One region of the Streptomyces sp. NPDC039424 genome, then DNA from elsewhere that is predicted to be linked to it. Evidence: riboswitches for the same ligand, from Rfam matches in the RefSeq annotation. Region 1 holds a riboswitch; each other region holds the start of a gene.
What was found. A riboswitch is a leader RNA that binds a small molecule or an ion and turns the genes downstream of it on or off. The one in region 1 is predicted to bind cyclic di-AMP.
Positions count from the first base shown of each region.

Region 2: it holds a riboswitch for cyclic di-AMP, as region 1 does, so the genes downstream of both, ACZ7L0_RS01165 (M23 family metallopeptidase) here and ACZ7L0_RS25595 (C40 family peptidase) in region 1, are expected to answer to the same signal.
Region 3: it holds a riboswitch for cyclic di-AMP, as region 1 does, so the genes downstream of both, ACZ7L0_RS25095 (transglycosylase family protein) here and ACZ7L0_RS25595 (C40 family peptidase) in region 1, are expected to answer to the same signal.
Region 4: it holds a riboswitch for cyclic di-AMP, as region 1 does, so the genes downstream of both, ACZ7L0_RS04290 (M23 family metallopeptidase) here and ACZ7L0_RS25595 (C40 family peptidase) in region 1, are expected to answer to the same signal.

Region 1 is NZ_JBVKAI010000011.1:11,129-18,310, forward strand. It holds gene ACZ7L0_RS25580 (lipoprotein) at 1-346, shown strand, start outside; gene ACZ7L0_RS25585 (DUF1996 domain-containing protein) at 390-2,468, opposite strand; gene ACZ7L0_RS25590 (PP2C family protein-serine/threonine phosphatase) at 2,716-3,945, shown strand; cyclic di-AMP (ydaO/yuaA leader) riboswitch at 4,128-4,302, shown strand; gene ACZ7L0_RS25595 (C40 family peptidase) at 4,311-5,909, shown strand; gene ACZ7L0_RS25600 (NAD-dependent epimerase/dehydratase family protein) at 5,885-6,955, opposite strand; gene ACZ7L0_RS25605 (FAD-dependent oxidoreductase) at 7,172-7,182, shown strand, end outside.
Region 2 is NZ_JBVKAI010000001.1:231,451-238,632, reverse strand. It holds gene ACZ7L0_RS01175 (tyrosine-protein phosphatase) at 1-577, opposite strand, end outside; gene ACZ7L0_RS01170 (alpha-galactosidase) at 749-2,821, shown strand; cyclic di-AMP (ydaO/yuaA leader) riboswitch at 3,129-3,287, shown strand; gene ACZ7L0_RS01165 (M23 family metallopeptidase) at 3,292-4,227, shown strand; gene ACZ7L0_RS01160 (SGNH/GDSL hydrolase family protein) at 4,480-5,265, shown strand; gene ACZ7L0_RS01155 (TetR/AcrR family transcriptional regulator) at 5,381-5,995, opposite strand; gene ACZ7L0_RS01150 (glutamate dehydrogenase) at 6,050-7,182, opposite strand, start outside.
Region 3 is NZ_JBVKAI010000010.1:199,044-206,225, reverse strand. It holds gene ACZ7L0_RS25105 (FtsB family cell division protein) at 1-260, opposite strand, end outside; gene eno (phosphopyruvate hydratase) at 420-1,709, opposite strand; gene ACZ7L0_RS25095 (transglycosylase family protein) at 2,013-2,720, opposite strand; cyclic di-AMP (ydaO/yuaA leader) riboswitch at 2,725-2,907, opposite strand; gene ACZ7L0_RS25090 (transglycosylase family protein) at 3,090-4,106, opposite strand; gene ACZ7L0_RS25085 (cytochrome P450 family protein) at 4,287-5,558, opposite strand; gene ACZ7L0_RS25080 (nucleoside triphosphate pyrophosphohydrolase) at 5,555-6,586, opposite strand; gene ACZ7L0_RS25075 (SurA N-terminal domain-containing protein) at 6,711-7,182, opposite strand, start outside.
Region 4 is NZ_JBVKAI010000001.1:935,186-942,367, reverse strand. It holds gene ACZ7L0_RS04300 (M16 family metallopeptidase) at 34-1,437, shown strand; gene ACZ7L0_RS04295 (M16 family metallopeptidase) at 1,434-2,822, shown strand; cyclic di-AMP (ydaO/yuaA leader) riboswitch at 3,037-3,197, shown strand; gene ACZ7L0_RS04290 (M23 family metallopeptidase) at 3,211-3,981, shown strand; gene ACZ7L0_RS04285 (GntR family transcriptional regulator) at 4,168-4,863, shown strand; gene ACZ7L0_RS04280 (HPr family phosphocarrier protein) at 5,010-5,291, opposite strand; gene ACZ7L0_RS04275 (bifunctional acetate--CoA ligase family protein/GNAT family N-acetyltransferase) at 5,467-7,182, shown strand, end outside.

The DNA of each region.
Region 1 (7,182 bases):
CTGCGAGATCGACGCCAAGCCCGCCGGGAACATCGGCTTCCTGCGGGTCTGGAAGGGCGAACCGGGCGACGCGGACGCCCGGGCCGTCCTGCGGGCCTTCGTGGCGGCGGAGGACAACACGAGCAAGGAGACGTACCGCGCCTTCAAGACGGGCGGTGTCTCCGGCGTCGAGGTCGAGTACGTCTACACCAGCAAGCTCCTCGACGAGTCCAAGCAGGAGTGCGCCTTCGCCGTCACCACCCCGGACGGCCCCGTCGTCGTGCACCTCGGCGGGTTCGACACCGAGGAGCACGAGGAGATGCTCCCGGCGTACGAGCTGGCGAAGCGGACCCTGCGCATCGCCTGAGACCGCCGCCGGCGCCCGGTGTGCACCGGGCGCCGGTCCGGCGTCACCTCGAAGCGCGACCGCCGCGGCGCAGCACGACGAAGCCCGCGATCAGGAGCAGTGCCCCGAGCGCTCCGGGCCACAGGTGCGCCCCCGTCTCGGCGAGGCCCCCCTGGACCTCCTGGGGTTCGGTCTGCGATGCCGCTTGTGCCGCGTCGTTCGGCGGTTGCGCAGGCGCGGCCGTCGGTGCGGCGGCGCCGGACGACTCCGCCGCCGCGGTGGCCGGGGTTTCCTCGGGCGCGGTGGACCGGTCGGCCTTGTCGCCCTTGTCGGCGGTCGTGTTGCCCTTGTCGCCGTGCGAGCCGTGCCGGGTCGGTGCGGCCGTGGCGTTGCGGGTGGAGGACGTCGTCGTGTAGACCCGGGGCGCCTTGGTGGACGGGGCGGGGGCGGCGGGGGTCTCGGGGTCGTTCGCCGGTTCCGTGCTCGGCGCCTGCGAGGACGGGGCCTCGGACGTCGGCTCCTCAGCCGTCGGCTCCTCGGCCGTCGGCTCCTCGGCCGTCGGCTCCTGCGAGGGCTGTCGCGACGGTTCCTGCGAGGGCTCCTCGGAGGGCTGCTCTCCCCCACCGTTCCCGGGGTTCGGCTCCTCGTCGGCGCCGCAGGTGCGGCCCGAGTTGATGCAGTCGACCATGTCCCGCATCAAGCCCTCGTCGAAGACGTTGATGAAGTCGCCGTGGTCCGTGACCGGCTTGTGCAGCTGCTCCGGGAAGGAGTCCACGGCGAACAGCGGAGTGGTCCGGCCGCCGTCCTGGAGGCTGGGCGCGGCGACGTCGTACACGATGCGCTGCACCAGCTGCGGAATGGCCTGGAAGCCCTCCGGGCACTTGCCCTCGGGGTCGGCGAAGGCCACGTGGGTGCGGTGGTTGGCGCTGTCGATGTTCCGGCCGTCCCAGCAGCTCTGGAACCTGAAGGTGCGCACGACGTCGCTGCCCGAGGGGCACAGCGGGTACTTGTCCTTCAGCTGCCGGTCCTCGAAACCGGTGCAGCTCCAGGAGGCGTTGGCGTTCGCGGGGCCGTTGACGAAGGCCTTGGCGTCCCCGGTGATGATGCGCAGCAGCCGGGGCATGGCCGTGACCTTGCCGCGCGGGCTGCCCTCGAAGGTCAGCGTGACCTCCTTGGGCGTGACGATCTGACCGGCGTTGCCCTCGGTGCCGCCGCCGGGAGCGTCGGCGTCGCGTTCCTCGGTGCCGTTCTGCAGACGCAGCACCGGCCAGTAGTACGAGGACTTGTCACCCTGGTCCACGCAGCTCGTGTCGCCGTTCGCCAGGTCCTCGTCGCTGGCGAAGGCGCTGTTGGCCTGGTTGCCGACGTAGTCGTGGAAGTGGTGGGCGCCGTTGGTGACGCCGGGCGCGACGATCACGTTGTCCGAGTTGAACAGGCCGTTCGCGTTGACCCCGCAGCTCGAAATGAAGCTGCCGCGCGAGGCGTCGTCCTGCGCGGGCGGCGTCTGGGCGTTGGGCTGGACGCCGGTGATGTCCGCGTAGTCGGCGGCCACGGGGCCGTTGCCGCCCTGGCCGGCGTTGCCGTTGCCGCCCTGGTCCTGGTCGCCGCCGCCCTGGTTCTGGTCGCCCTCGGCCTGGCCGCCCTGCTCGCCGTCGCCCTGGTCGGCGGGCGGGCGCAGGGTGCACGCGGCCTGGTCCTCCAGGCCCTGCGGGCGGTCGCCGGCGCGGTCGATGGCGGCGGCGATGCGCTCGATGGTCGCGGTCCGCTTCTCCTTCAGCGGATCCATGATCGTGCCGTCGGCCGACCCCGGGTCCTGCTGGATCTCCCGCGCCGACGCCTGGAGTTGCTGGTAGGCGGCCGCGACCTGCTGGTCCAGCAGCGCGAGTTCGCGGTCGACGTCCGCCCTCGCCGGGTCCGGCACGGAGGTCAGGCGGCTGCCGACGTCCGGGCAGTCGATGGTGGCCGAACCCTGGCCCCAGCCGCTTCCGTCCCGCCGCACCTGGGCGTCGTCGCCCGTGCCGCCCTCGGTCGCCGACGCGTAGACGTTCGCCGCGACCAGTCCACCTCCGCCCAGCATCAGCGCGACCGCGGCGAAGGTCGCGCGTCGTGCGCCTGTCGGGCGTCTGCGCTTGTTGCGTCCCAAGGTAGTACTCCCGCACCTCATGGCCGGCCGGCATGGCAAGCCCCCGTCCCATACGGAGCCGGACGCGGGTGTGTTCAAGCGCCCCGGGGATTCATCGTGAATTCACAGGTTCGGGGGACGGTGCACGCCGGTCCCCGGAGGTCATGGAATTCGTTGCCCGCGTCCACCATCACCGCCTCTCCCCCCGCTCACGTGCCGGTTTCATGGGAAACTGAGCCCATACCGGCGGTCGGACTGGGCGGCAGGCATGGCGGACACGGAGATCGACTACGCGGCGGCGTTCGAGGCGCTGCCGGGTATGGTCGCCCTGCTGACGCCGGACCTGGTGTACGCGGACGCCAACGAGGAATTCCTCCGGATGGCCGGGCGCAGGCGCGCGGAGGTCGTGGGCCGTTACCTGTTCGACGTGTTCCCGGACAACCCCAACGAGCCCGCCGCGACCGGTATGCGGAACCTGGCGGCCTCCCTGCGCCGGGTACTGGCCACCGGCGAGCGGGACACGATGGCCCTCCAGCGGTACGACGTCGAGCTCACCGACCGGCCCGGACACTGGGAGGAGCGCTACTGGAGCCCCGTCAACGCGCCGGTGTTCGGCCCGGACGGGACGGTGGTGCTGCTGGTGCACCGGGTCGAGGAGGTCACCGAACTCATCCGGGCTCGCAACCGCGGCGACAGCGACCGGACCCGGGTGCTCGAGGCCGAGCTGTACCGGCGGGCCCGGGAACTGCAGGAGCTGAACGAACGGCTGCGCCGGGCCCAGGCCCGGGACCGGGAGGTGGCGCTCGCCCTCCAGGAGGCGATGCTCCCCGACCGCCGGCAGGTGGGGCGCCGCCGGGCCGCCGTGCGGTACCAGCCCGCGGTGAGCGCGCTGAACGTGTGCGGCGACTGGTACGACCTGGTCGACCGGGTCGGCGGTGACTGCATCGGCCTGTCGGTCGGCGACGTGGTCGGGCACGGTCTGCGGGCCGCCTGTGTGATGGGTCAGCTGCGCAGCGCGCTCAGCGCCGCCTGCCGGGTCGCCGAGGGGCCCGCGCAGGCCCTGAACGCCCTGGGGGAGTACGCCCATGTGGTCGACGGGGCGGAGTCGGCCACGGCCGTGGCGGCCTTCATCGACTTCGACCGGCGCAACCTGTCGTACAGCAGCGCGGGGCATCCGCCGCCCGTGCTGCTCCATGCCGACGGGAGCGTGGAGTTCCTCGACCGCGCCACCGATCCCCCGCTGGACGCGCGGCCGGACCCCCGGCCCCGGCCCGAGGCGCACACCGCCTTCGACCACGGGGCCACCCTCGTCCTGTACACCGACGGCCTGATCGAGCGGCGGCACGAGGACATCGACGCCGGGCTGGCCCACCTCGCCGACGTCCTCGTACGGCACCGGGACGCCGACCCGGAGGATCTCGCCGACGCCGTCCTGCGGGAGTTGCTGCCGCGGGAGGGTGCGACCGACGACACCGCGCTGGTCATCATGCGGCTGTGAGGCGGGAGTTCGTGCCGTCTTTACCCCCTCGTGCACCCTCTTCACCAGATGATCATGACCATCAAGATGAATATCACAATTACGTATCGGACATTCCGCGCTTCAACCTTCACACCAGCCACACATGTTCGTTAGGTTTACGCCCAGGCCGCACGGCTCCCCCCGGCGAACCCCGCCGGGCCGCGTGGCCTCCGCCGAGTCCGGTCCTTCCAGCGTGGCAGCCGGAGCCGGGGACCCACCGAAACTTGGGGTGAATCGGCCCAACCGCCCGACAGGGCAAGGGCCGTAGGGCATGCCTTCCACCATCGACCGCCCGAACCCGACAGCTAACCCGGTAGGCGGAGCACGGAAGGAGTACGTCCCCCATGGCGCGCGAAAGCCGCGACGAGGTTCGGCAGCGAATCGACACCCTCTACGACCAGGCCGAGAACGCCACCGGGAACTACAACGCGACCCGTGCGATGACCTCGGGGAATCGCACCCGCCCCTTCTCCGCGCTCAACGGGACGGGAGGGCGCTCCGGTTCCGGCCTCGACGGTGTCCCCCGGCAGTGGTTCGACGGCGCGCGCGCCAAGCTGGGGCCGACCGTGCCCGCCGCGCTGCCGGCCGACCGGGCGCCGAAACGCCCGGCGCCGGGCCGCTCCGCGGAGCGGCCGGCGGCCGGTCTGCTCGGCCGTGAGCCGCTTCCGGAGCTGACCGCCGGGCCGGCGGCCGGCCGGGCCGTCGCGGAGCTCACCGCCCGGCCCGTCGCCGCGCTGCCCGCCGCGTCGGAGGCACGGCGCGAGCTGGAGCCGCCCAAGGCCCTCCCGGGCCCCGCCACCGAGCGGGAGCCTTCCAGCCCGGCGACCGCCAAGAGCCGCAACCAGCGGAAGCTGGCCGAGGCCCGCGAGCTGCTGTCCCGGCGCACCGCCCAGCCGGCCTCGCAGCCCCTGGCCCTCGAACCACCGCGACCGGCCGAGACCGCCTGGCGCGCCGCGGGAGCCCTCACCTCCGGCCCCCTGACGGGCACCGGCTCCTTCCCCACCGCCACGGCCCCCCTGACCGACACCGGCACGTTCGCCGTTCCCAACCCGCTGACGAACACCGGGACCTTCGCGGTCCCCAACCCCGTCGCCAACACCGGGACCTTCGCAGTCCCCGACCCGGTCACCGACACCGGATCCTTCGCAGTCCCCAACCCGGTCACCGACACCGGATCCTTCGCAGTCCCCAACCCCGTCGCCAACACCGGGACCTTCGCGGTCCCCAACCCGCTGACCAACACTGGGACCTTCGCCGTCCCCAACCCCCTGACGGACACCGGGTCGTTCGCCGCCGCGGCCCCCCTGACCGACACGGGCTCCTTCCCCGCCGCGGCCCCCCTGACCGGTACCGGGACCTTCGCCGTCCCCGAGCCGCTCACGAGCTCCGGATCCTTCGCGGTCCCCAACCCGCTCACGGACACCGGGTCCTTCGCCGCCGCGGCCCCCTTGACCGAGACCGGATCCTTCGCCGCCCCCAACCCGCTCACGAACACCGGGACCTTCCCCGCCGCCCCCCTGACCGACACCGGATCATTGGCCGCTCCCGCCCCTGTCATCGCCCCCGCCCCCCAGTCCCCGTACGACGGCAAGGCAGCGAAGGCGATCGCCTTCGCCCGGGCGCAGATCGGGCGGCCCTGTGTCTGGGGTGCGACCGGACCGGAGTCGTACGACTGCTCCAGTCTGATCCAGGCCGCCTGGCGCGTCGCGGGCGTGACGCTGCCCCGGTCCGCGCAGCAGCAGGCGGACGCGGGCATGCCGCTCGCGCTGAGCGACGCGCAGGCCGGAGATCTCGTGTTCTTCTTCGACGACGACAGGCACGTCGGCCTCTACGTCGGCAACGGCATGATGATCCACGCACCGGGCCCGGGCGCGTACATCCGCGAGGAGTCGGTGTACGGCGCCGGGGAGTCGGCGATTCACCGGGTCGTACGGCCGGCGTGAGGCCGGCCGCGCCGGCTCTCGTAGTGGTCCAGCAGGGTCTCCTCGACCGGGCGGTAGGTGAGGCCCAGTTCGCGCACGCTCCGGCTGTTGTCCACGCGGAATCGGATGCCGAGGTGTTTGCGGATGTAGTCCTGGGTGAGGCCGAAGGCCGGACCCAGGACGCGCACCGGCCAGTGCGGGAGCGCGGTGCGGGGCAGTCGCAGGTCGCGCGGATGGCGGGCGCGGATGATGCGGGACATCTCGTGGAAGGACGTCATCGTCTCGGCCGCGACGATGTAGCGGCCCCTGGCCGCCGGGTTCTCCGCCGCCAGGATGTGCGCGTCGGCCACGTCCCGTACGTCCGCCGTAGTGAAGCTGAAGTCCGGTGCGCCGTAGCAGAAGTAGCCCTTGAACAGCTCGTCGAGCAGGAACAGGCTGCCGGACTCGGACGCGGGAGTGAACGAGGGGCCCAGGACCAGGCCGGGGTTGACGGACACCATCCGCCAGCGGTCCTGCGCCTTCTCGGCCTCCCAGGCGGTGCGCTCCGCCGCGGTCTTCGCGTAGTGGTAGGGGTTGTTCTCCACCGTGCTGGTGGTGTTGAAGTACCTCTCCGACAGCACCTGGCCGTCCATGGCGAGCACGTCGGCGTAGTCGCCGAAGACCGCGCCCACCGTGGAGGTGAACACCAGGGTGTGCACGCTGGGCGCGCGCTCCACCGCCGCCAGCACGTTGCGGGTGCCGAGCACGGCCGGTTCCACCACGTCCCGGCGGCCGTCCTTGATCTTCTCCGGCATGAGGAACGGCGACGCCACATGGAAGACGACCGCGCAGCCGCGCAGGGCCTCGTCGAAGGAGCCCTCGCGCAGCAGGTCCGCCTCGAACAGGGTCAGTCGCCCGGGGAACGCCTCCTGCAGCTCCCGCAGGGGCCGCACCTTCTCGGGACGCGCGATCCCGCGCACGGTGGTGTGCACCCGGTAGCCGCGCTTCAGCAGCCGCCGCACCAGATGGCTGCCGACGAATCCGCTGCCGCCGGTCACCCCGACGGTCGTCGCCCCGTGCTCCCCCACCCTGTCACCCCTCGGTCCCGGTCGGTGGCTCGTCCGGGGCGGGCCGGGCCGCGCCCCGAGGCAAGGGTCGGACATGCCCATGACCGGTGTCCATGACACGGGTGGGCATAAGATCGGCTTATGAGCTCATAGAGCGGACCCGCGTACTAAGTTAGGACTGCCTTAGTTTAGGCTTCCCGATCGAGTCGCCTGTCATCGCTCGAAGGGAACCTGATCATGCCGCGCCC
Region 2 (7,182 bases), on a different contig from region 1:
GCTTGGCGTTCGACTCCAGGTAGTCGGCCAGGATCGCGTCCCGCTCCACGCCCAGCGCGAGCAGGGTGACGGCTATGGACAGGCCCGCACGGTCCTTGCCCGCCGCACAGTGCATCAGGGCGGGGACGCTGTCCTCGGCGAGGGCGTGCAGCACCCGGGAGTGCTCGGCGGTGCGCTCCTTCACGATCCTGCGGTAGGAGGCGATCATCCGGTTCGCCGCCTTGCCGTCGGACAGGAGCGCGCGCAACTGGTCGAGATCGCCGTCGCGGACCATCGCCCAGAACTCCGCGCCGTCCGCCGGGTCGCTCAGCGGCAGGTTCACATTCCGCACACCGGGCAGCTCGACGTCCGGCCCCTCCAGCCTCTTGTCGGCCGCGTTGCGGAAGTCGAAGACCGTGTGCAGCCCCAGGGAGGCGAGGAACGCCGCGTCCTCCTCGGTCGCGTGCGCGAGGTGACCGCTGCGGAACAGCACCCCGTGCCGCACCCGCCGTCCGTCCCTCGTGGGCAGACCGCCCACGTCCCGGAAATTGCGCACTCCGGTCAGCTCCGGCTCGGTCGACGGGACCTGCTGCGTCACGTGGGCTCCTCACGGTCGCTCCCGCCGTCGCGGCTCGTCGGCGGGCCCGCCGTCGACCATACGACATTGGTTTTCCCGGGCAATGAGTTGTCCACAGGCGTTGCCTCGGAGGCCGTGAGCCGTCGATGATGTTGGTGCTTGAGCGGATCTGTTGCCACTTGTGAGGGCTCGATGGTGGACATCGCCGAAAACGGTCGTACATGGCTCCTGACGGGGCCCACCAGCGGTTACGCGCTGCACCTCACCGAGGAGCACGAACTGCTCCACCTGCACTGGGGCCCGCGCATCGCGCTCGCCGACGCCGAGGCGCTCGCCGAGCACCCGCTGCCGGGCTACTGGCCCTTCGAGTCCCCGCTCGACGGCCGCGAGGAGTACCCGGTCGAGGGCGGCCCCCGCTTCGTCAGGCCCGCCCTGTCCGTGCGCACCGAGGAGCGGCGCGGCACCGAGTGGACCTTCGAGGCGTACGACGCCGACGGCGACGAACTCCGGCTCCGCTTCCGGGACGCGGGGCTCGCGATCACCCTGCACTACCGGATGCGCGGGGACGTCGTCGAGCGCTGGGTGAGCGTCGGCAACGAGGGGGACGCGCGCGTGGAGCTGCTGCGCGCCGACGCCGCCACCTGGACGCTGCCCGACCGGGACGGCTGGCGGCTGTCCCAGCTGCACGGCCGCTGGGCCGCCGAGTCCCGGCTGGCGCGCGCGCCGCTCACCTACGGCGACAAGGTCATCGGCAGCCGCCGCGGCCACACCGGCCACCAGCACCTGCCCTGGGTCGCGCTCGACACCGACGCCACCGAGGAGCGCGGGGAGGTCTACGGCTGCGCCCTGGGCTGGTCGGGGTCCTGGCGGATCGCGGTCGCCCAACTCCCCGACGCGCGCGTGCAGATCACCGGGGGCGCGGGCTACGACGACTCCGGCCTGCTGGCGCTGGCGCCCGGGGAGTCGTACACCACGCCCGTCTTCGCGGGCCTGTGGAGCGACGGCGGCTTCGGCGGCGCCAGCCGCACCTGGCACGCCTACCAGCGGGCGTACGTCATCCCGGACGCGGACCGGGACCGGCCCGTGCTGTTCAACTCCTGGGAGGCCACCAACTTCGACATCTCCGAGGACCAGCAGGCCACCCTCGCCCGGCGCGCCGCCGCGATCGGCGTGGAGCTCTTCGTGGTCGACGACGGCTGGTTCGGCGCCCGCACCAGCGACCGGGCCGGACTCGGCGACTGGACGCCCAACCCCGAGCGCTTCCCGGGCGGCCTCAAGCCGCTCGCGGACTACGTGCACGCCCTCGGCATGCAGTTCGGCATCTGGGTCGAGCCCGAGATGGTCAACCCCGACAGTGAGCTGTACCGCGCCCACCCCGACTGGGTGCAGTTCCAACCGGGACGAAAGCGGACGGAATTCCGCAATCAGCTCGTCCTCAACCTGGCCCGTGAGGACGTCCAGGAGTACCTCTGGCGGCAACTCGACGGTCTCCTGTCCAACGCCCCGGTCGACTACGTGAAGTGGGACTTCAACCGCTGCTTCACCGACGCGGGCTGGCCCGGCGAGCCGTACCCGCAGCGGCTGTGGGTGGACCACGTCCACGCCCTGTACGCGCTGCTCGACCGGCTGCGGGCGGCCCACCCGGGCGTGGCCTTCGAGTCCTGCTCGGGCGGCGGCGGCCGGATCGACCTCGGCGTGATGAGCCGTACGGACCAGGTGTGGACCTCCGACAACACCGACCCGCTGGACCGGCTCGCCATCCAGCACGGCTTCAGCCAGATCCACCCCGCGCGGACCATGGCCGCCTGGGTCACCGACAGTCCGAACACCCAGCTCAACGGCCGGGTCAGCACCCTGCGCTTCCGCTTCGTCAGCGCCATGGCCGGAGTCCTCGGCGTCGGCGGCGACCTCTCCGAGTGGACCGAGGAGGAGCTCACCGAGGCCCGGGAGTGGGTGGAGCTCTACAAGGAGATCCGTCCGGTCGTGCAGCGCGGCGAGCTCTACCGGCTGCGGCCCCCGGAGGGCGGGCTGAGCGCGTTGCAGTACGTCCTCGGGGACGAGGCGGTCGTCCTCGCCTGGCTCCAGGCACAGCGGTACGGCGAGCCGGTCCCGGCGCTGAGGCTCAGCGGCCTCGACCCCACGGCAGCGTACGAATGCCGCGAAACGGGCGAAGTTCACCGGGGTGCCGTCCTGCTGCACCACGGACTGCGCACCGGACTGCGCGGTGACTTCGATGCGACGGTTGTCCGTCTGCGTCGCATCTGAGTCTTCTGCCTGAATTAGCCCCTTCATCACAACTCGCCATGTAATAGCGGGACATGGGGGACGGGTGGGTGAGGAGCGTCATAGTGGTGACCGAGCGTCGCGCGTCATGTCCACGTAATTCGCAGGGTTTTCCTGGGAATTGAGGGCGCGAAGCCAGGGGGAATTCACGGAGGGTGACCGGGAATTCCCATAACGGATCAAGCGAAACACGGACAGAGGGAACCATCCGCTTGTCCCTGTGTGTCCTGCTCGCTTACGTTCGCCACCACTCCGGACGGACCGCCGAATCCTGCCGCCGCCCGGAACCCGCACACACTCACCCGTGCCCGGCAGGAGCGGGGGACCCACCAGGCACGACTGCCTGTTCCGGTCTCCGGAACAGGCTAGGGGTGAAGCCGCGCACCGCGCGGCCGGGCATCTCCAGCCCGAACCCGACAGCTCACCTCGCAGGCGCCGGAGAGGAACCCGTCATGCCCGCGAAGGGTAAGCACCGCCGTCCCAAGAACCGGCGTTTCACCCGCTCGATCGCCGTGGCCGGAACCGGCGGCGCCGCGCTGGCCCTGCCCCTCATGGGTGCCACCGGCGCCCATGCCGCCACCCCCGCCAAGGACTCGGCTCCCGAAAAGGCCGTCCAGGCCGTGCCGGTGGCCGAGAAGAAGACCTCCACCGCGCAGTCGGAAGTGCGCACCTACACGGTGAAGGCCGGCGACTACCTCTCCAGGATCGCCGACGAGCAGCACGTCAGCGGCGGCTGGCACCGGCTCTACGAGGACAACCGCGAGGCCGTCGGCAGCGACCCCTCACTGATCCACCCCGGCCTGAAGCTGAGCCTCGGCAAGAAGGCCGCGCCGACGAGCACCGAGTCCTCCGCTTCCACCGGCTCTTCGACCGCCTCGCGGGCCAAGTCGCCGTCCAAGCCCTCGTCGAAGCCGTCGGTGAAGTCCGACTCGCAGTCGGCGTCGCAGACCCGGTCCCGGTCGTCGTCCGGCGCCGCCACCGGCTTCACCCTCCCCGTGGCGAGCGCCGCCGTCGGCACCGGCTACCACGTGGCGGGCAGCATGTGGTCCAGCGGCTACCACACGGGCGTCGACTTCGTGGTCCCGACCGGCACCCCGCTCAAGGCCGTGGGCGCGGGCACGGTCGTCTCCGCGGGCTGGGGCGGCGCCTACGGCAACCAGGTCGTGATCAAGCTCGCCGACGGCTACTACGCCCAGTACGGCCACCTCTCCGCGCTCTCCGTCTCGGCCGGGCAGACCGTCTCCGCGGGCCAGCAGGTCGGCCTCTCCGGCGCGACCGGCAACGTGACCGGCCCGCACCTGCACTTCGAGATCCGCACCACGCCGAACTACGGCTCCGACGTGGACCCGGTCGCCTACCTGCGCTCGCACGGCGTCGCCGTCGCCTGACAGGCGGGCCATCAAGGCCACCGAAGGCCGGACCCCTGATCCCCGGGTCCGGCCTTCGGTGTGCCGACCGTCGGACCGTGGGAGCCATTTCCGGATCACCGGCTTCCGGGTGTGGCGTATTCCCGGATGACGCTTATTGGGGCAGTGGCTTATCTCACCGACCGTCAACCCCGTATTACGGTCGCGTAGGTCACATCGGAAGGTGAATCATGGTCCGACGTGGCAGACGATTCGAAGAATGACAACAGATCAGTGATCGGGTCGTACGTGGCGGTGGGGGACAGCTTCACCGAGGGCGTGGGCGACCCCGGCCCCGACGGGGCGTTCGTCGGCTGGGCCGACCGGTTCGCGGTACTGCTCGCGGACCGGCGGCCCGAGGGCGACTTCCGGTACGCGAACCTCGCGGTGCGCGGCAAACTGCTCGACCAGATCGTGGAGCACCAGGTCCCGCGGGCCGTCGAACTCGCCCCGGACCTGGTGTCCTTCTGCGCGGGCGGCAACGACATCATCCGGCCCGGCACCGACCCCGACGAGGTGGCCGAGCGCTTCGAGCGGTCGGTGGCGCGGCTCGTCTCCGTCGCCGGTACGGTCCTGGTGACGACCGGCTTCGACACCCGCGGTGTGCCCGTGCTCAAGCATCTGCGCGGCAAGATCGCCACGTACAACGGGCACGTCCGGGCCATCGCCGACCGGTACGGCTGTCCCGTGCTCGACCTGTGGTCCCTCAAGACGATCCAGGACCGGCGCGCCTGGGACCACGACCGGCTCCATCTCTCGCCCGACGGACACACGCGCGTGGCCCTGCGCGCCGGCCAGGTCCTCGGACTGGAGGTCCCGGCCGACCCGGAGCAGCCCTGGCCCCCGCTCCCGCCCCGCGGCACGCTCGACGTCCGCCGCGACGACGTCCACTGGGCCCGCGAGTACCTGGTCCCGTGGATCGGCCGCCGTCTGCGCGGCGAGTCCTCCGGTGACCATGTGACGGCCAAGGGGGCACTGTCCCCGGACGACATCAGGATGCGGATCGGAGTGGTGGCCTGAGCGGGTCCCCTCCGGGGGTCCGGCGTCTGTGCGTTCCCCGCCGACGGGGGGCGGGGAACGCACTCGGCCGGACGTGACCGGCCCAACGTGGGCCGCACCCGGTCACCCGCTCACCTCAGTCCTCCGCCACTGCCTCGCGGTCCAGGCCCAGTTCGCGGGCCAGTGCCTCGTCCACCCAGCGCTGGGCCCGGGAGCGGGGCACCGCGCCCGCGTACGAGGTCAGTTGGACGGCGAGACCGTCGAGGAGGGCCGTCAGGCGCAGGGCCGTTGCGGCCGGGTCCGGGCAGTGGAACTCGCCCGCGCCGCCCCCCTCGGCGATGACCTCGGTGAGCGCGGCCTTCCACTGCCTGTCCAGCTCCCGGGTGACCTCCCGCAGGGCGGGTTCGCGCAGCGCCACCGCCCAGCCCTCGATCCACAGCCGCCAGCCCTTGGCCTGACCGGTGGGCGCGTACCAGCGCACGGCGGCCCGCAACCGGCGCAGCGCGGTCGTACGGCGGCCCAGCAGCCCCCGCAGGTGCGCGAGGTCGCCCTCGGCGGCGTGCGTGAACGCGGCGGCGACCAGCTGTTCCTTGGTGGAGAAGTGGTAGAGGACGAGCGCGTTGCTCACACCGAGCGCCGAGGCCACGTCGGCGATCCGCACCGCCGCCACGCCCCGCGCCTCGATCTGCTCGACGGCGGCCCGCAGCAGTTCCTCCCGCCGCTCCGCCACGCTCAACCGCACTCTCGCCACGCGGTCACCCTAAACGGTCACCCGGGCGCGGCGGCGAAGCGCCCGGCCGCCCGGTCAGCGGTACCGGCCGAAGCGCTCCGCGATCACCGGCAGCCGGTCGGCCACCAGGGCGTGCGCGGCGGCCCGCGGGGTCGTCCCGTCGGCCTCCGCGCGGGCGAGCACCCGGTCGATCAGGGCCCGCATCGAGCGCCGGGTGTGCGCGAACGCCTCCCGCGCCTCGGGGCCGATGTCACCGAAGAGCGTCCACCACCACCAGGCGTTCGTACCGGAGTTGACCACCACGTCCGGCAGCACGGTCACCCCGCGCGCGGACAGCGCCTCCTCCGCGGCCGGGAGGACCGGCATATTGGCCGCCTCGGCGATCCAGCGGGCGGTGACACGGTCCTGGTTGGCGGTGTCGATCGCGTACGACACCGCCGCCGGCACCAGCACCTCGGCGTCGGCGGACAGCCACGCGTCGCCCGGGAGTTCACGGTCGCCGGGGCGCAGCACGGCCCGGTCCACGGTGCCGTACGCGTCCCGGGCGGCCAGCAGCGCCTCGACGTCGAGACCGGCCGGGTTGGCGACGGTGCCCTTGATGTCCGCGACGGCCACGATCCGCAGACCCGCGCGGGCCAGGAAGCGCGCCGTGGCCCCGCCCATGGTGCCCAGCCCCTGCACCGCCACCCGCGTCCCCGCGTGGGGCACCCCGGCCCGGTCCAGGGCCGCGAGCACCGACTCGGCCACCCCGCAGCCGCCGACCAGCTCGTCCAGGCCGATGCCGTCCACCTCCAGGGCGAAGGCGTCCGCGAGCCGCCGCCGGGCCGCGGCCTCGTCGTCGAGCAGCGGGTACACGGCCTGGATCGACGACACCAGCCCCGCCTCGGCGGCGGCCCGGTCGACCAGGTCCTGGGTGAGCCCGAGGTCCTCACCGGTGGTCCAGCAGCTCTCGACATACGGCCGCACGGCCCGCAGATAGCGCACCAGCAGTCCGTACGCCTCCGGGTCCTGCGGATCACAGTCGATGCCGCCCTTGGCGCCGCCCAGCGGCACGTACCGGGCCTCGGGGTCGTAGTGCAGCGCCTCTTTCATGGTCATGCCGCGGGCGAGCCCGGTCACCTCCTCCAGCGTGCAGCCGGGCCGCATCCGCAGCCCGCCGCTGGCCACCCCCCGCACCAGCCGGTCGACGACCAGGAACCCCTGGCGGC
Region 3 (7,182 bases), on a different contig from region 1:
TCGACCCGCTCCCTGGCCTGCTGCTTCTCCCGCTGCAGGTCGGCGATCTGGGCGCGCTGGGAGACGTACTGCCGCATCGGGTAGGCCAGCGCCACCACCAGCGAGCAGACCACGAGCGCGAGCAGCGCGGCCCGGCTGGTCAGCCGGGAGCGGTGGGCCTGCCGTTTGGTCTGGGAGCGGTAGACCCGGGCCGCGGTCTGCTCGCCGAGCAGCCGGATCCTGGTCGCGGTGGAGAAACGGTCCCGTTCCTTCGCGGCCATCTGGCTCTCCGCCTCCCCTGCGTGCTTCCTACGTGCGTACGTCCCCGGACACGGTACGGGACCGGGTACGGGGACGTACGTACGACTGGCTAGGCCTTGCCTATTTACGGCTTTGCGGCTCAGCCCTTGCCATGCCCACTGGTTCGCGGAGCGCTGTGCCTACTGGTTCGCGGAGCGAAACCGGGGGAACGCGCTGCGCCCCGCGTACACCGCCGCGTCGTCGAGGATCTCCTCGATGCGCAGCAGCTGGTTGTACTTGGCGACGCGCTCGGAGCGGGCCGGGGCGCCGGTCTTGATCTGGCCGCAGTTGGTGGCGACGGCCAGGTCGGCGATGGTGACGTCCTCGGTCTCGCCGGAGCGGTGCGACATCATGCACTTGAAGCCGTTGCGCTGGGCGAGCTCGACGGCGTCCAGGGTCTCGGTGAGCGAGCCGATCTGGTTGACCTTGACGAGCAGGGCGTTGGCGGTGCCCTCCTCGATGCCGCGGGCGAGGCGCTCGGGGTTGGTGACGAACAGGTCGTCGCCGACGAGCTGGACCTTGTCACCGAGCTTGTCGGTGATGACCTTCCAGCCGGCCCAGTCGTCCTCGAACAGCGGGTCCTCGATGGAGACGAGCGGGTAGGCCGCCACGAGCTCCTCGTAGTACTCGGTCATCTCGGCGGCCGAGCGGGACTTGCCCTCGAACTCGTACTTGCCGTCCTTGTAGAACTCGGACGCGGCGACATCGAGCGCGAGCGCGATCTGCTCGCCCGGCGCGTAGCCGGCTTCCTTGATGGCCTCGAGGATGAGGTCGAGGGCCTCACGGTTGGAGCCGAGGTTCGGGGCGAAGCCGCCCTCGTCGCCGAGGCCGGTGGACAGGCCCTTGCCCTTCAGGACCTTCTTCAGGGTGTGGTAGACCTCGGTGCCCCAGCGCAGCGCCTCGGAGAAGGACTCCGCGCCGATCGGGGCGATCATGAACTCCTGGATGTCCACGTTGGAGTCGGCGTGCGAGCCGCCGTTCAGGATGTTCATCATCGGCACCGGCAGCAGGTGCGCGTTCGGGCCGCCCAGGTAGCGGAAGAGGGGGAGGTCGCTGGCCTCGGAGGCGGCGTGGGCGACGGCGAGCGAGACGCCGAGGATCGCGTTGGCGCCGAGGGAGCCCTTGTTGTCGGTGGCGTCCAGGTCGAACATCGCCTGGTCGATCAGGCGCTGCTCGGTGGCGTCGTAGCCGACCAGCTCGGGGCCGATCTGCTCGATGACGGCGAGGACGGCCTTCTCGACGCCCTTGCCCTGGTAGCGGTTGGGGTCACCGTCGCGGAGCTCGATGGCCTCGAAGGCGCCCGTGGAGGCGCCGGAGGGGACGGCGGCACGACCGGTGCTGCCGTCGTCGAGGCCGACCTCGACCTCGACCGTGGGGTTGCCTCGGGAGTCCAGGATTTCCCGGGCTACGACGACGTCGATGGACGGCACGAGCATCTCCTTCTTGGATGTGACGCTGGAAGTGCGGGGCTGGTGTGCCTTGCGACTAGAGCCTAACCGTCCCCGGGGCGTCGGCAGCCGACCGACCGTCCCGTGGACACGGTGACGACAGGCTGACGGTACACATTGTTCCCTGACGGAACAAAGGGGGCGCAGAAAAAACCCCGCCCCGGTGCGTACGGGGGAGGACGCACCGGGGCGGGGAGCCCGTGGGGACGGGGGGTGACCCTCACGAGGCCTCCACTGTGGAGGCCCCGCCTAGGAGGGCGCTGTGGTTCGGCTACAAGCAGCGTGTCACTTCAGGTGCAGCTGCTGGCCCGGGTAGATGAGGTTGGCGTCCTCGACGATGTCCTTGTTCAGCTCGAACAGCTTCTGCCAGCCGCCCGCGACGTTCTGCTTCTGGGCGATCGAGCTGAGGGTGTCACCGGCGACGACCTTGTACTCGCCGTCGCCCTTCTTGACCTTCTTGCCGGTCGGGGTGGTGACGGTCTTGCTCGCGGCCGGACGCTCGCTGGAGCGGGAGGCGGCCTGCTGGTCGGTCGAGCGGGTGGTGGTGGAGCCCGCGGAGTCCGAGGAGCTGGAGGAGTTCGAGGAGCTGTTGCTCGACCCGGCGGAGGAGCCGGTGTACGCGGCGCTGGACAGGCCCTTGCCGCAGACCGGCCAGGCGCCCTTGCCCTGGGCGGCGAGGACCTTCTCGGCGACGGCTATCTGCTGGGCCTTGGAGGCCTGGTTGGCCTGCGGGGCGTACTGGGTGCCGCCGTACGCGGCCCAGGTGGAGGCGGAGAACTGCAGACCGCCGTAGTAGCCGTTGCCGGTGTTGATGGACCAGTTGCCGCCGGACTCGCACTGGGCCACGGTGTCCCACTCGGAGGCGGTGGCGGCGGAGGCGTTGCCGGCCGCCATCAGCGGGGCGGCGACGGCGGCGCCGGTGACACCGGCGACGGCGATGGCGCGGACGGCCTTGGACGGACGGCGGTGCTTGCCCTTGCTGGAAAACAGCATGGATCGATCCCCTCACCGACGCCTGCGAGGTGAGCTGTCGGGTTCGGGCCGGTTGAGTTGCCCGGCCGCACCTCGCGTGGTTCTCGTGCGAGGCGCGGCTTCACCCCAAGCCGTTCCCGGTCGTCTGAACTCCCGGGCCCGGCGCTTACCTTGGGTCCCCCGCTCCTGCCTACGGCGCTTTACGCGACGACTGTTCCCGGGCGGCCACTGGCAGGATTCGGCGTTGCGGCAGCCGGGGCTCGTGGTGACGAGCGGTCACGACCGTAGACACGCGGCCGACGGAATTTCAAAGACGATCAGGGCTTCTGAGACTCATCCCACACTTTCACCAAACAGGACATTGGGTGTGAAGTGGGGCGCCAACTCCGCCTACTTTTCGCCCGTTTCGGTACCAACTTCGAGGGTCTGACCGGGGGCGATGTTGTTCGGGTCGGTGCCGATGGCGTCCTTGTTGGCATCGTAGAGCACCCGCCATCCGCCCTCGAGGTCAAGGGAGTCGGCGATGGAGGCGAGGGTGTCACCGGAGTGGACGGTGTAGCCGCGTGCGGCGTGACGGCCGGAAGAAGCGGCGGTTTGACCGTTTGTCACGCTTTCGTCCGCACTGTCGCCCCGATGGCGGCCACTATTGACGGCCCCGGTGTCGACAAGACTCCAAGAACCCCCGGTCTGCCATGAATTGTCCGAGTCGTCGGCTTCGGGGGCAGTCGTGGAGGAGTCGCCACTCCCCTGAGTGCCTCCGGAGTCAGAAGATGCCGACTTGTCCGACTCGGTGGCATCGGAGGAGCCGTCCTTGGCATCGGCACCACTGCCCTTGCCCGCGCTCGGCGACGGGGAGGCACTGGAGGACGAGTCGGACGACGAGCCCGAACCGGACTTACCGGATGATCCGGACGAGGAGTCCGAAGGCTTCGAAGAGTCAGACGAACCGGAGGAATTGGAAGAACCGGAGGAGTTGCCGGAATCGGATGAATCGGAGTCCCCGACGCCGGTGTCCACATCGACCGAACCGGAGTCCGAGGTGAGTCCGGAGAGCAGGGCGCAGGTGGCCCAGGGGGTGGTGCCCTTGTCGTCGAGGATCTTCTCGGCGACCGCGATCTGCTGCGAGCGGCTGGCCTGGTCGGGGCTGGTGGCGTACTCCAGTCCACCGTGCGCGTCCCAGTCGTCCTGGGAGAGCTGCAGGCCGCCGTAGTACCCGTTGCCGGTGCTGGCGCTCCAGGAGCCGCCGCTCTCGCACTCGGCCACCTTGTCCCATGTGGTCCCGTCGGCCGCGTTCGCGGCGGTGGCGCCGAGGAGCGGGATGGCGATGGCGGAGCCGGTCACGCCGGCCGCGACGAGGAGAGCCGGAGCCTGACGGGGGCGACGGTGTCGACCGTTCCCGGAGAGCATGCGGTGACCTTTCGCAAGACAGCAGTGACCAGCGCGGCGGCTGCGGTGAGGCGCCGCGCTGCCGGTGAACGTATCGGCTGACGATCACTTGTCACAAGTTAATGCCGCGCAGATCACGTGAAGATCACAGACTTGAGCGCGTGTCACCTTCATGTCAGCGGAAGGTCCGGTTCCGGTCGATTACCGGACGGGGGTGAACTCCACGGGCAACGTACGCAGTCCACGCATGATGAGTCCCCCACGCCAGCGCAAATCGGCCGGATCCACCGCGAGTCGGAGGTCGGGAAGGCGGGTGAGGAGGGTGGCGAGCGCGGTCTGGCCCTCCAGCCGGGCGAGGGGGGCGCCGAGGCAGTAGTGGATGCCGTGGCCGTATCCCAGGTGCTGATTGTCACGGCGTCCGAGGTCCAGGACGTCCGGGTCCGCGAACCGCTGCGGATCCCGGTCCGCGGCGGCGAGTACGACGAGGACGGGGTCGCCGGCTGCGATGTCCTGTCCGCCGATGGTGAGCGGCCGGGTGGCGAACCGCCAGGTGGCCAGTTCCACCGGGCCGTCGTAGCGCAGGAGTTCCTCGACGCCGGTCTCCAGGAGTTCGCGTTCCCCCTCGGCGAGGGACCTCTGGAGGCGGGTTCGCTGCTCGGGGTGGGTGAGCAGGGCGTAGGTGCCGTTGCCGATGAGATTGACGGTGGTCTCGAAACCCGCGAACAGGAGGATGAACGCCATGGCGGCGGCCTCGTTCTCGGTGAGGTGCTCACCGTGGTCGGAGGCGCGGATCAGCCCGGAGATGAGGTCCTCGCCCGGGGTGGGTTCGGCGGGCAGCGCCTCCCGTTTGCGGTGGATGAGTTCGGCGAGATAGCCCCGCATCTTCTTGACCGACCGCGCCACCCCGCCGCGCGGCCCGCCCCCGTGACGGATCATCATCCCCGCCCAGTCCCGGAAGTCGTCCTGGTCCTCGCGCGGGACGCCGAGCATGTCGCAGATGGCGTAGATGGGGAGCGGGAAGGCGAACTCGTGGATGAGGTCGGCGCTTCCCCTGGCGGCGAACTGGTCGATGAGGTGATCGGTGAGCTCCTGGACACGGGAGGTGAACTCGGCGACCCGGCGCGGGGTGAAGGCCTTGCTGACCAGCCGGCGGAGCCTGGTGTGGTCCGGCGGGTCGATGTTGAGGAGATGGGTCATCAGCTCGGCCTTGCGCTCACCCGGGATCCCGGTCTTGCCCTTGGCGTGCGCGGGCTCGTCGTGGTGCGCCGGGTTCTTGCTGAGCCGCTGGTCGGCGAGGGCCTGCTTGGCGTCGGCGTAACGGGTGACCAGCCATGCCTCCACTCCGCTGGGCAGTCGTGTCCTGTGCACCGGGGCGTGCTCGCGCAGCCAGGCGTAGGCGGGATAGGGGTCGCTCGCGAACTCCCAGGTGAAGAGGTCGGGCGCGGGCGGCTTGGCGGCGGGCTGGTCGGTCACTCCCCGACGGTATCCGGAGCCTGCGCCCCGGGCGTCCACCCCTCGGCGGCCCGCACCGCGTCCCGGTAGGCCCGCGCCGCCGCCCGCAGGGCCGCCTCCGGGTCGACCCCGTCCGCCTCGGCGCGTATGGCGAGGTCGAGCAGGTGGTAGCCGATGCCCTCGCCCTGGGGCAGGGGCACCTCCAGGCCGGCCGTGCGCACGCGGGAGGCGAGCTTGGCGGCGAGCGCGAGGCCGGGCTGGCCGAGGGGGATGCCCTCGGTCACCGAGGTGCGCTGCTTCTCGACCGCCTTGGTGCGCAGCCAGTGCTCCTTGACCTCCTCGGGGGTCTCGGCGGTCTCGTCGCCGAAGACGTGCGGGTGGCGGTGGATGAGCTTGGCGACGATGCCGCCCGCCACGTCGTCGATGGAGAAGGGGGCCTCCGTGTCCTCCTCGGCTATGCGGGCGTGGAAGACGACCTGGAGGAGCACGTCCCCCAGTTCCTCGCGCAGTTCCTCGCGGTCGCCCTCCTCGATCGCCTCGACGAGTTCGTACGCCTCCTCGATGCCGTACTTGGCCAGGCCCTCGTGGGTCTGCCGGGAGGACCAGGGGCACTCGGCGCGGATGCGGTCCATGACCTGGACGAGGTCGAGGAGGCGGGCGCCGGGCAGGTCGTAGGAGGCGGGCAGCAGCTCCAGTTCCGGCATGCTGATCCGGCCGGTGCCTGCGAGGCGGGCCAGGCCGTCCGTGAGGGCCGGTTCGCCCTCGCCCGTCGCCACGACCACCACCGTGTGGCCACCAGCGCAGGTGTCGACGAGTTCCTGAGCCGTCGGGGACGCCTCGTCCACCGCTATACCCGCCTCACGCAGATACGGCAGCTGCGGATGCGCGCCGTCCGCGCACAGCACGCGGTCGGCGGCGCGCAGTGCCTGCCAGGCGGGCCAGGACAGCAGGCCGGGCGCGACACGGTGGCTGGTGGTGAGCAGGACGATCCGGCCCGGGGCCGCGTCCGGGCCCGGTACCTGGGCGTCTTCGAGGCTGGTGGTGTTCACGCTTCGAACGTAACGCACACCCGCCGCCGACCTCGCGGGTTGTCCACAGGACAGGGGCGATGATCGGTTCGTATGACTTGCTGGGGACTGACCTGTGCGGTGCGACCCGTGCGACGCGACCGGCTTACGCCGTCTGCTGCGTCCCGCTCGCCGTGACCTCCCGTACCCACGGCGTCTTCGCGTCGACCCGGCTGCTCTTCTGCACGTCCCAGGTGCCGTAGCGCGGGTTGAGGTCGACGTGGAGCTCCGCGGACGCGGCGGACAGGGCCTTCCAGAACGCGGGCTGGGTGGGGTCCGTGCCGAGCTTGTCGCCCAGCTTCGTCGCCTCGACCTGGAGGCGCAGGTTGTCGTCAAGACGCTCGGGCGCGATGCCGTACTTCTGCAGCCAGGTCGCCTCCAGGCCCTCGGCGCCGCCGGTCTGCTGCTCCAGGCGGGTGCGCATGGCCTGGATCTCCTTGCGGGAGACGGTGACGCCCTGGTCCCGCGCGGCGCGGTGCAGCACCCGGTCGAGGACCATGTTGTGCAGGGTGTCGCGGGTGAGACTGCTGGTGGAGGCGAGGACCTGCTGGTACTGCGTCTCGTCCGGCACCGCGGCC
Region 4 (7,182 bases), on a different contig from region 1:
CTCACGACCGCCTCCGCGATCGAAGGGACGTACATGCCCATGGGTCACACGACCACGGCCGAGGCAGGCTCCGGGGGCCTGAAAGCGACCGAGCACCGGCTGGCCAACGGTCTGCGCGTGGTGCTCTCCGAGGACCACCTGACCCCCGTCGCGGCGGTCTGCCTCTGGTACGACGTCGGCTCCCGCCACGAAGTCAAGGGGCGTACCGGTCTGGCTCACCTCTTCGAGCACCTGATGTTCCAGGGCTCCGGGCAGGTGAAGGGCAACGGCCACTTCGAGCTGGTGCAGGGCGCCGGCGGCTCGCTCAACGGCACCACCAGCTTCGAGCGCACCAACTACTTCGAGACCATGCCCACCCACCAGCTGGAGCTCGCCCTCTGGCTGGAGGCCGACCGCATGGGCTCGCTGCTCGCCGCCCTGGACGACGAGTCCATGGAGAACCAGCGGGACGTCGTCAAGAACGAGCGCCGCCAGCGCTACGACAACGTCCCGTACGGCACCGCCTTCGAGCGGCTGACCGCCCTCGCCTACCCGGAGGGCCACCCCTACCACCACACGCCGATCGGCTCCATGGCGGACCTGGACGCGGCCACGCTGGAGGACGCGCGCGCGTTCTTCCGCACCTACTACGCGCCGAACAACGCCGTCCTGTCCGTGGTCGGCGACATCGACCCCGAGCAGACCCTCGCCTGGATCGAGAAGTACTTCGGCTCGATCCCGGCGCACGACGGCAAGCCCGCGCCGCGCGACGGTTCGCTGCCCGAGGTGATCGGCGAGCAGCTGCGCGAGGTCGTCGTCGAGGAGGTCCCGGCGCGTGCCCTGATGGCCGCCTACCGGCTCCCCCACGACGGCACGCGCGCGTGCGACGCCGCCGACCTGGCGCTGACCGTCCTCGGCGGCGGTGAGTCCTCCCGCCTGTACAACCGGCTGGTGCGACGCGACCGTACGGCGGTGGCGGCCGGGTTCGGGCTGCTGCGGCTGGCCGGGGCGCCCTCCCTGGGGTGGCTGGACGTGAAGACCTCCGGCGACGTCGAGGTGCCGGTCATCGAGACCGCGATCGACGAGGAGCTCGCCCGGTTCGCCGCGGAGGGCCCCACGGCCGAGGAAATGGAGCGCGCCCAGGCCCAGTTGGAGCGCGAGTGGCTGGACCGGCTCGGCACGGTCTCCGGCCGCGCCGACGAACTGTGCCGGTACGCGGTCCTGTTCGGCGACCCGCAGCTCGCCCTCACCGCCGTCCAGCGCGTCCTGGCGGTGACCCCCGAGGAGGTCCAGGAGGTCGCCAAGGCCCGCCTGCGCCCCGACAACCGCGCGGTGCTCGTCTACGAGCCGGTGTCCGCCGAGTCCGCCGAGCACACCGAGGACGCCGATCCCCCCGAAGACCCGGAGGCCGAGGCCACCGTGGAAGCCGGCGACGAGAACGAGGAGGCGGCCAAGTGAGCGAGCTCACCGCGATGGAGTTCCACCCGCAGCCCCGGGCGGGCGAGGCCAGGCCCTGGGCGTTCCCGGCCCCGGAGCGCGGCGCGCTCGACAACGGCCTGACCCTGCTGCGCTGCCACCGCCCCGGCCAGCAGGTCGTCGCCGTCGAGGTGCTCCTGGACGCCCCCCTGGACGCCGAACCGGCCGGTTTCGACGGCGTCGCCACGATCATGGCGCGCGCCTTCTCCGAGGGCACCGACAAGCACTCCGCCGAGGAGTTCGCCGCCGAACTGGAGCGCTGCGGCGCCACCCTCGACGCGCACGCCGACCACCCCGGGGTGCGCATCAGCCTGGAGGTCCCGGCCTCCCGGCTCGGCAAGGCCCTCGGCCTGCTCGCCGACGCCCTCAGGGCGCCGGCGTTCGCCGACAGCGAGGTCGAGCGGCTGGTGCGCAACCGCCTCGACGAGATCCCGCACGAGCTGGCCAACCCCTCCCGCCGCGCCGCCAAGGAGCTGTCCAGGCAGCTCTTCCCGGCGACCTCGCGGATGTCCCGGCCGCGCCAGGGCACCGAGGACACGGTCGCCAAGATCGACTCGGCGGCCGTACGCGCCTTCTACGAGCGGCACGTGCGGCCCGCCACCGCCACCGCCGTGGTGGTCGGCGACCTCACCGGCATCGACCTGGACGCGCTGCTCGGTGACACCCTGGGCGCCTGGAAGGGCTCCGCGGCCCAGCCCCGGCCGGTGCCGCCGGTGACCGCCGACGACACCGGACGCGTCGTCATCGTCGACCGCCCGGGCGCCGTCCAGACGCAGCTGCTCATCGGCCGGGTCGGCTCCGACCGGCACGACCGGGTGTGGCCCGCCCAGGTGCTCGGCACCTACTGCCTCGGCGGCACCCTCACCTCCCGCCTGGACCGCGTCCTGCGCGAGGAGAAGGGCTACACCTACGGCGTGCGCTCGTTCGGGCAGGTCCTCCGGTCCGGCCCCGAGGGCAACGGCGCCTCGATGCTCGCCATCAGCGGCTCCGTGGACACCCCGAACACCGGCCCGGCGCTGGGCGACCTGTGGGCGGTGCTGCGCACGCTGGCCGCGCAGGGCCTCACCGACGCCGAGCGCGACGTGGCCGTGCAGAACCTCGTCGGGGTGGCGCCGCTGAAGTACGAGACGGCGGCGGCCGTGGCGAGCACGCTGGCCGACCAGGTCGAGCAGTACCTGCCCGACGACTACCAGGCGACGCTGTACCAGCAGCTCGCCGCGACCGGCACGGTGGAGGCCACCGCGGCGGTCGTGAACGCCTTCCCGGTCGACCGTCTGGTGACGATCCTGGTCGGGGACGCGGCCCAGATCAAGGAGCCGGTCGAGGCCCTCGGCATCGGTGAAGTGTCCGTGGTGTCCGCCGAGTAGCGGCACGCGCGCGTGGGGCCCTGGTGACCGACGGGATCACCAGGGCCCCTCTGGTTTCCCATGTCCCCCTGCGGGATGTCCGAATTGGGGCAGAGGTTGCCCGTCTGCCCTGTGGGATGCACTACAAAAGCCGTGATCCGTTTGAGGATTGAAAGCCGTCCCGCTTAGCGTCATGCGGGCTGTCCGTCAGGCACCGCGCCGCATCCGCGGCACCGGGCAGTCATCGCCGAGTCCCCGTACGGCGCGAGCCAGGGGAGCCGGGGACCCACCGTCCCTGGGGTGAATCGGACGCCCGCGCGCCCAGCGAGGGGGTCCGTAGGAGACCTTCCTGCTCCGAACCCGTCAGCTAACCCGGTAGGCGAGAAGGAAGGAAAGGATCAGCCACTTCATGGCGTTCACCCGCGCCACCGGGAAGCACCGTCGTCCCAGCCGGATGCACCGCACCACCGCCCGTGCGGCGGGCGTCGCCGCCCTCGCCACCACCGGCGCCATCGGCACCCTCGCCGCCCCGGCGCTCGCCGCGGAGCCCGAGCCCGCGCCCGAGCAGACCGCCCTCACCCCGGTCATCACCATCAGCGAGTCGATCCCCGAGCACATCGACGCCCAGGCCGCCGCCCAGAAGGAGGCCGCCGAGCTGAAGGCGGCCGAGGAGGCCGCGCGCAAGAAGGCCGCCGAGCAGGCGAAGAAGGCGCGCGAGGCGGCGGTGGAGGCCAAGGCGCGGGCGGCCCGCGCGGCCGAGCGCGAGCGGCTGAACGCCTTCACGGCGCCGATCGCCGGCTCCTACGTCTCCACCGGCTACGAGGCCAGCAGTTCCCTGTGGTCCTCCGGCTCCCACACCGGTATCGACTTCCACGCCGCGAGCGGCACCACCGTGCACGCGGTCGGCTCCGGCACCGTGGTGTCCACCGGCTGGGGCGGGGCGTACGGCAACCAGATCGTGATCAAGATGGCCGACGGCATGTACACCCAGTACGGCCACCTGTCGTCGATCGGCGTCTCGGTGGGCCAGAAGGTCACCCCGGGCCAGCAGATCGGCCTGTCCGGCGCCACCGGCAACGTCACCGGGCCGCACCTGCACTTCGAGGCCCGCACCACCCCGGAGTACGGCTCCGACGTCGACCCCGTCTCCTACCTCCGCAAGCACGGCGTGAACGTCTGACGAAGCACCGCGCACCCGTAGGAAGCCCCGGCCGCGCGCCGGGGCTTTCGCGGTTTCGGATGTCCCGCTGTCCAAAAAATATCCATGGATTCCGGCCCGCCATCGGAAATTCCCGCTCATTGCAATAGAGTCACGGAACACACGTCCATCGTCGACGTTTCACGGGGATTAAGGCGGAGGTCGGTCATGCGTATTCCGGCGCACTCGGTTTGCACGGCGATCCGGGACGACATCGTCGCCGGTGTCTACGAGCGCGGCAGCCGCCTCACCGAGGAGCTTCTCGCGCGCCGCTACGGCGTCTCGCGCGTCCCCGTCCGCGAGGCCCTGCGCACCCTGGAGGCCGAGGGCTTCGTGGTGACCCGGCGGCACGCGGGCGCGTGCGTCGCCGAACCGACCGAGCAGGAGGCCGCCGACCTGCTGGAGATGCGCATGCTGATGGAGCCGCTCGGCGCCGCCCGGGCCGCCCAGCGGCGTACCGAGGCGCATCTCAAGGTGCTGCGGGGCCTGGTCAGGCTGGGCCAGGAGCGGGCCCGCCGGGGCAACAGCGAGGACCTGCGCTCCCTGGGCGGCTGGTTCCACGAGACGCTCGCGCAGGCCTCCGGCAGCCAGGCCCTGACCTCCGTGCTCACCCAGTTGCGGCACAAGATCGCTTGGATGTACGCGGTGGAGGCCCCCGCCAGCCCGGTGGAGTCCTGGGCCGAGCACGGCGCCATCGTGGACGCGGTGGCGCGCGGCGACGGCGAGCGCGCGCGGACGATCACGGCGCTGCACACGGAGCGCGCCACGGCCGCGCACCGGCTGCGCTTCACCGGCGGCGCGGACCGCCCGGAACGTGTGAGGACTTCGCAACACCCCGTAAACATGTCGGGCGTGCGGCATTAACACGGGCGCCGTATACAAAGAGGAGTAATTCGGCGGCGGTGTATTTCTGCTGCCCGAATTTCCGCGCCCCCAGAATTTCCCGAAAAACGGCGGAGCCGCGCCGCCCGAAAGGGCAGGCGCGGCTCCGCTGTTCGGCGCGCTGACGCTCAGACGGTCTCGGGCAGTTCCTCGAGCCCCTCGGAGACCAGCTTCGCCAGACGGTCCAGGGCGGCGTCCGCACCCTCGGCGTCGGAGGCGAGGACGATCTCCTCGCCGCCCTGGGCGCCGAGGCCGAGGACGGCCAGCATGGAGGCCGCGTTGACCGGAGTGCCGCCGGCCTTGGCGATCGTCACCGGCACGCCTGCGGCCGTGGCGGCTCGGACGAAGATGGAGGCGGGGCGGGCGTGGAGGCCCTCGGCCCAGCCGACGTTGACGCGGCGCTCAGCCATGTGTTGCTGCCCTTCAGTTCTCAAAGTTGTCTAGACCAGTTTCCCATATCGTGAAGCATCCCCGGAAGGTCCTTCGTCCCGTCCGGGTGTGTCGTCGGATCGCGGCCTCGACCCGACGTCGTCCTCCACAGACTGCCTCGCGCCGTTGTCGGACGCGAGCCGTACTCTGGGGCCCATGCAGACCCCGGCGGACCGGCAGGACCGGCACAAGTACCCCGCCCACTGGGAGGCGGACGTGGTGCTGCGCGACGGCGGCACCGCGCGCATCCGGCCCATCACCGTTGATGACGCCGACCGGCTGGTCAGCTTCTACGAACAGGTCTCGGACGAGTCGAAGTACTACCGCTTCTTCGCGCCCTACCCGCGCCTGTCCGCCAAGGACGTCCACCGCTTCACGCACCACGACTTTGTGGACCGGGTGGGACTCGCGGCCACCATCGGCGGCGAGTTCATCGCCACCGTACGCTATGACCGCATCGGCACCGACGGCATGCCCGCCTCCGCACCCGCCGACGAGGCCGAGGTCGCCTTCCTCGTGCAGGACGCCCACCAGGGCCGCGGGGTCGCCTCCGCCCTCCTCGAACACGTCGCGGCCGTCGCCCGCGAGCGCGGCATCCGCCGCTTCGCCGCCGAGGTGCTCCCCGCCAACAGCAAGATGATCAAGGTGTTCACCGACGCCGGGTACACCCAGCAGCGCAGCTTCGAGGACGGCGTCGTACGCCTGGAGTTCGACCTCGAACCCACCGACCGCTCGCTCGCCGTGCAGCGCGCGCGGGAACAGCGCGCCGAGGCCCGGTCGGTACGGCGGCTGCTGGTCCCGGGCTCGGTCGCCGTGGTCGGCGTCGGCCGCACGCCCGGGGGCGTGGGACGCGGCATCCTCGGCAACATCAGGGACGCCGGCTTCACCGGCACCCTCCACGCCGTGAACAAGGCCTTCCCCGAGGACCTGAAGGAGATCGACCAGGTGCCCGCGCACCGCTCGGTGCGGGACATCGACGGCCCCGTGGACCTGGCCGTCGTCGCCCTGCCCGCCGAGCGCGTGCCCGAGGCGGTCGCCGAGTGCGGCGAGCACGGGGTGCAGGGGCTCGTGGTGGTCTCCGCCGGGTACGCGGAGGCCGGGCCCGAGGGGCGCGAGCGGCAGCGCGCACTCGTGCGGCAGGCGCGCACCTACGGCATGCGGATCATCGGGCCGAACGCCTTCGGGATCATCAACACCTCCGAGGACGTGCGGCTCAACGCCTCCCTGGCCCCCGAGATGCCGCGCCCCGGCCGCATCGGGCTGTTCGCCCAGTCCGGTGCCATCGGCATCGCGCTGCTGTCCCGGCTGCACCGCCGCGGGGGAGGGGTCACCGGGGTCACGGGCGTCTCCACCTTCGTGTCGTCCGGCAACCGGGCGGACGTCTCCGGCAACGACGTCCTGCAGTACTGGTACGACGACCCCGACACCGATGTCGCCCTCATGTACCTGGAGTCCATCGGCAACCCCCGCAAGTTCACCCGGCTCGCCCGGCGCACCGCCGCCGCCAAGCCGCTGGTCGTGGTGCAGGGCGCCGGATCCGCGCCGCAGGGGCACGCGGTACGGGCCACGCGGTTGCCGCACGCGACGGTGTCCGCGCTGCTGCGGCAGGCCGGGGTGATCCGGGTGGACACGATCACCGAGCTCGTCGACGCGGGGCTGCTGCTCGCCCGGCAGCCGTTGCCCTCCGGGCCGCGGGTGGCGATTCTGGGGAACTCCGAGTCGTTGGGGCTCCTCACGTACGACCAGTGTCTCGCGGAGGGGCTGCGGCCGGCGCGTCCCCTGGACCTCACGACGGGGGCCTCGGCGGAGGACTTCCGGCGGGCGCTGTCGGAGACGCTGGCCGACGACACGTGCGACGCGGTGGTGGTCACC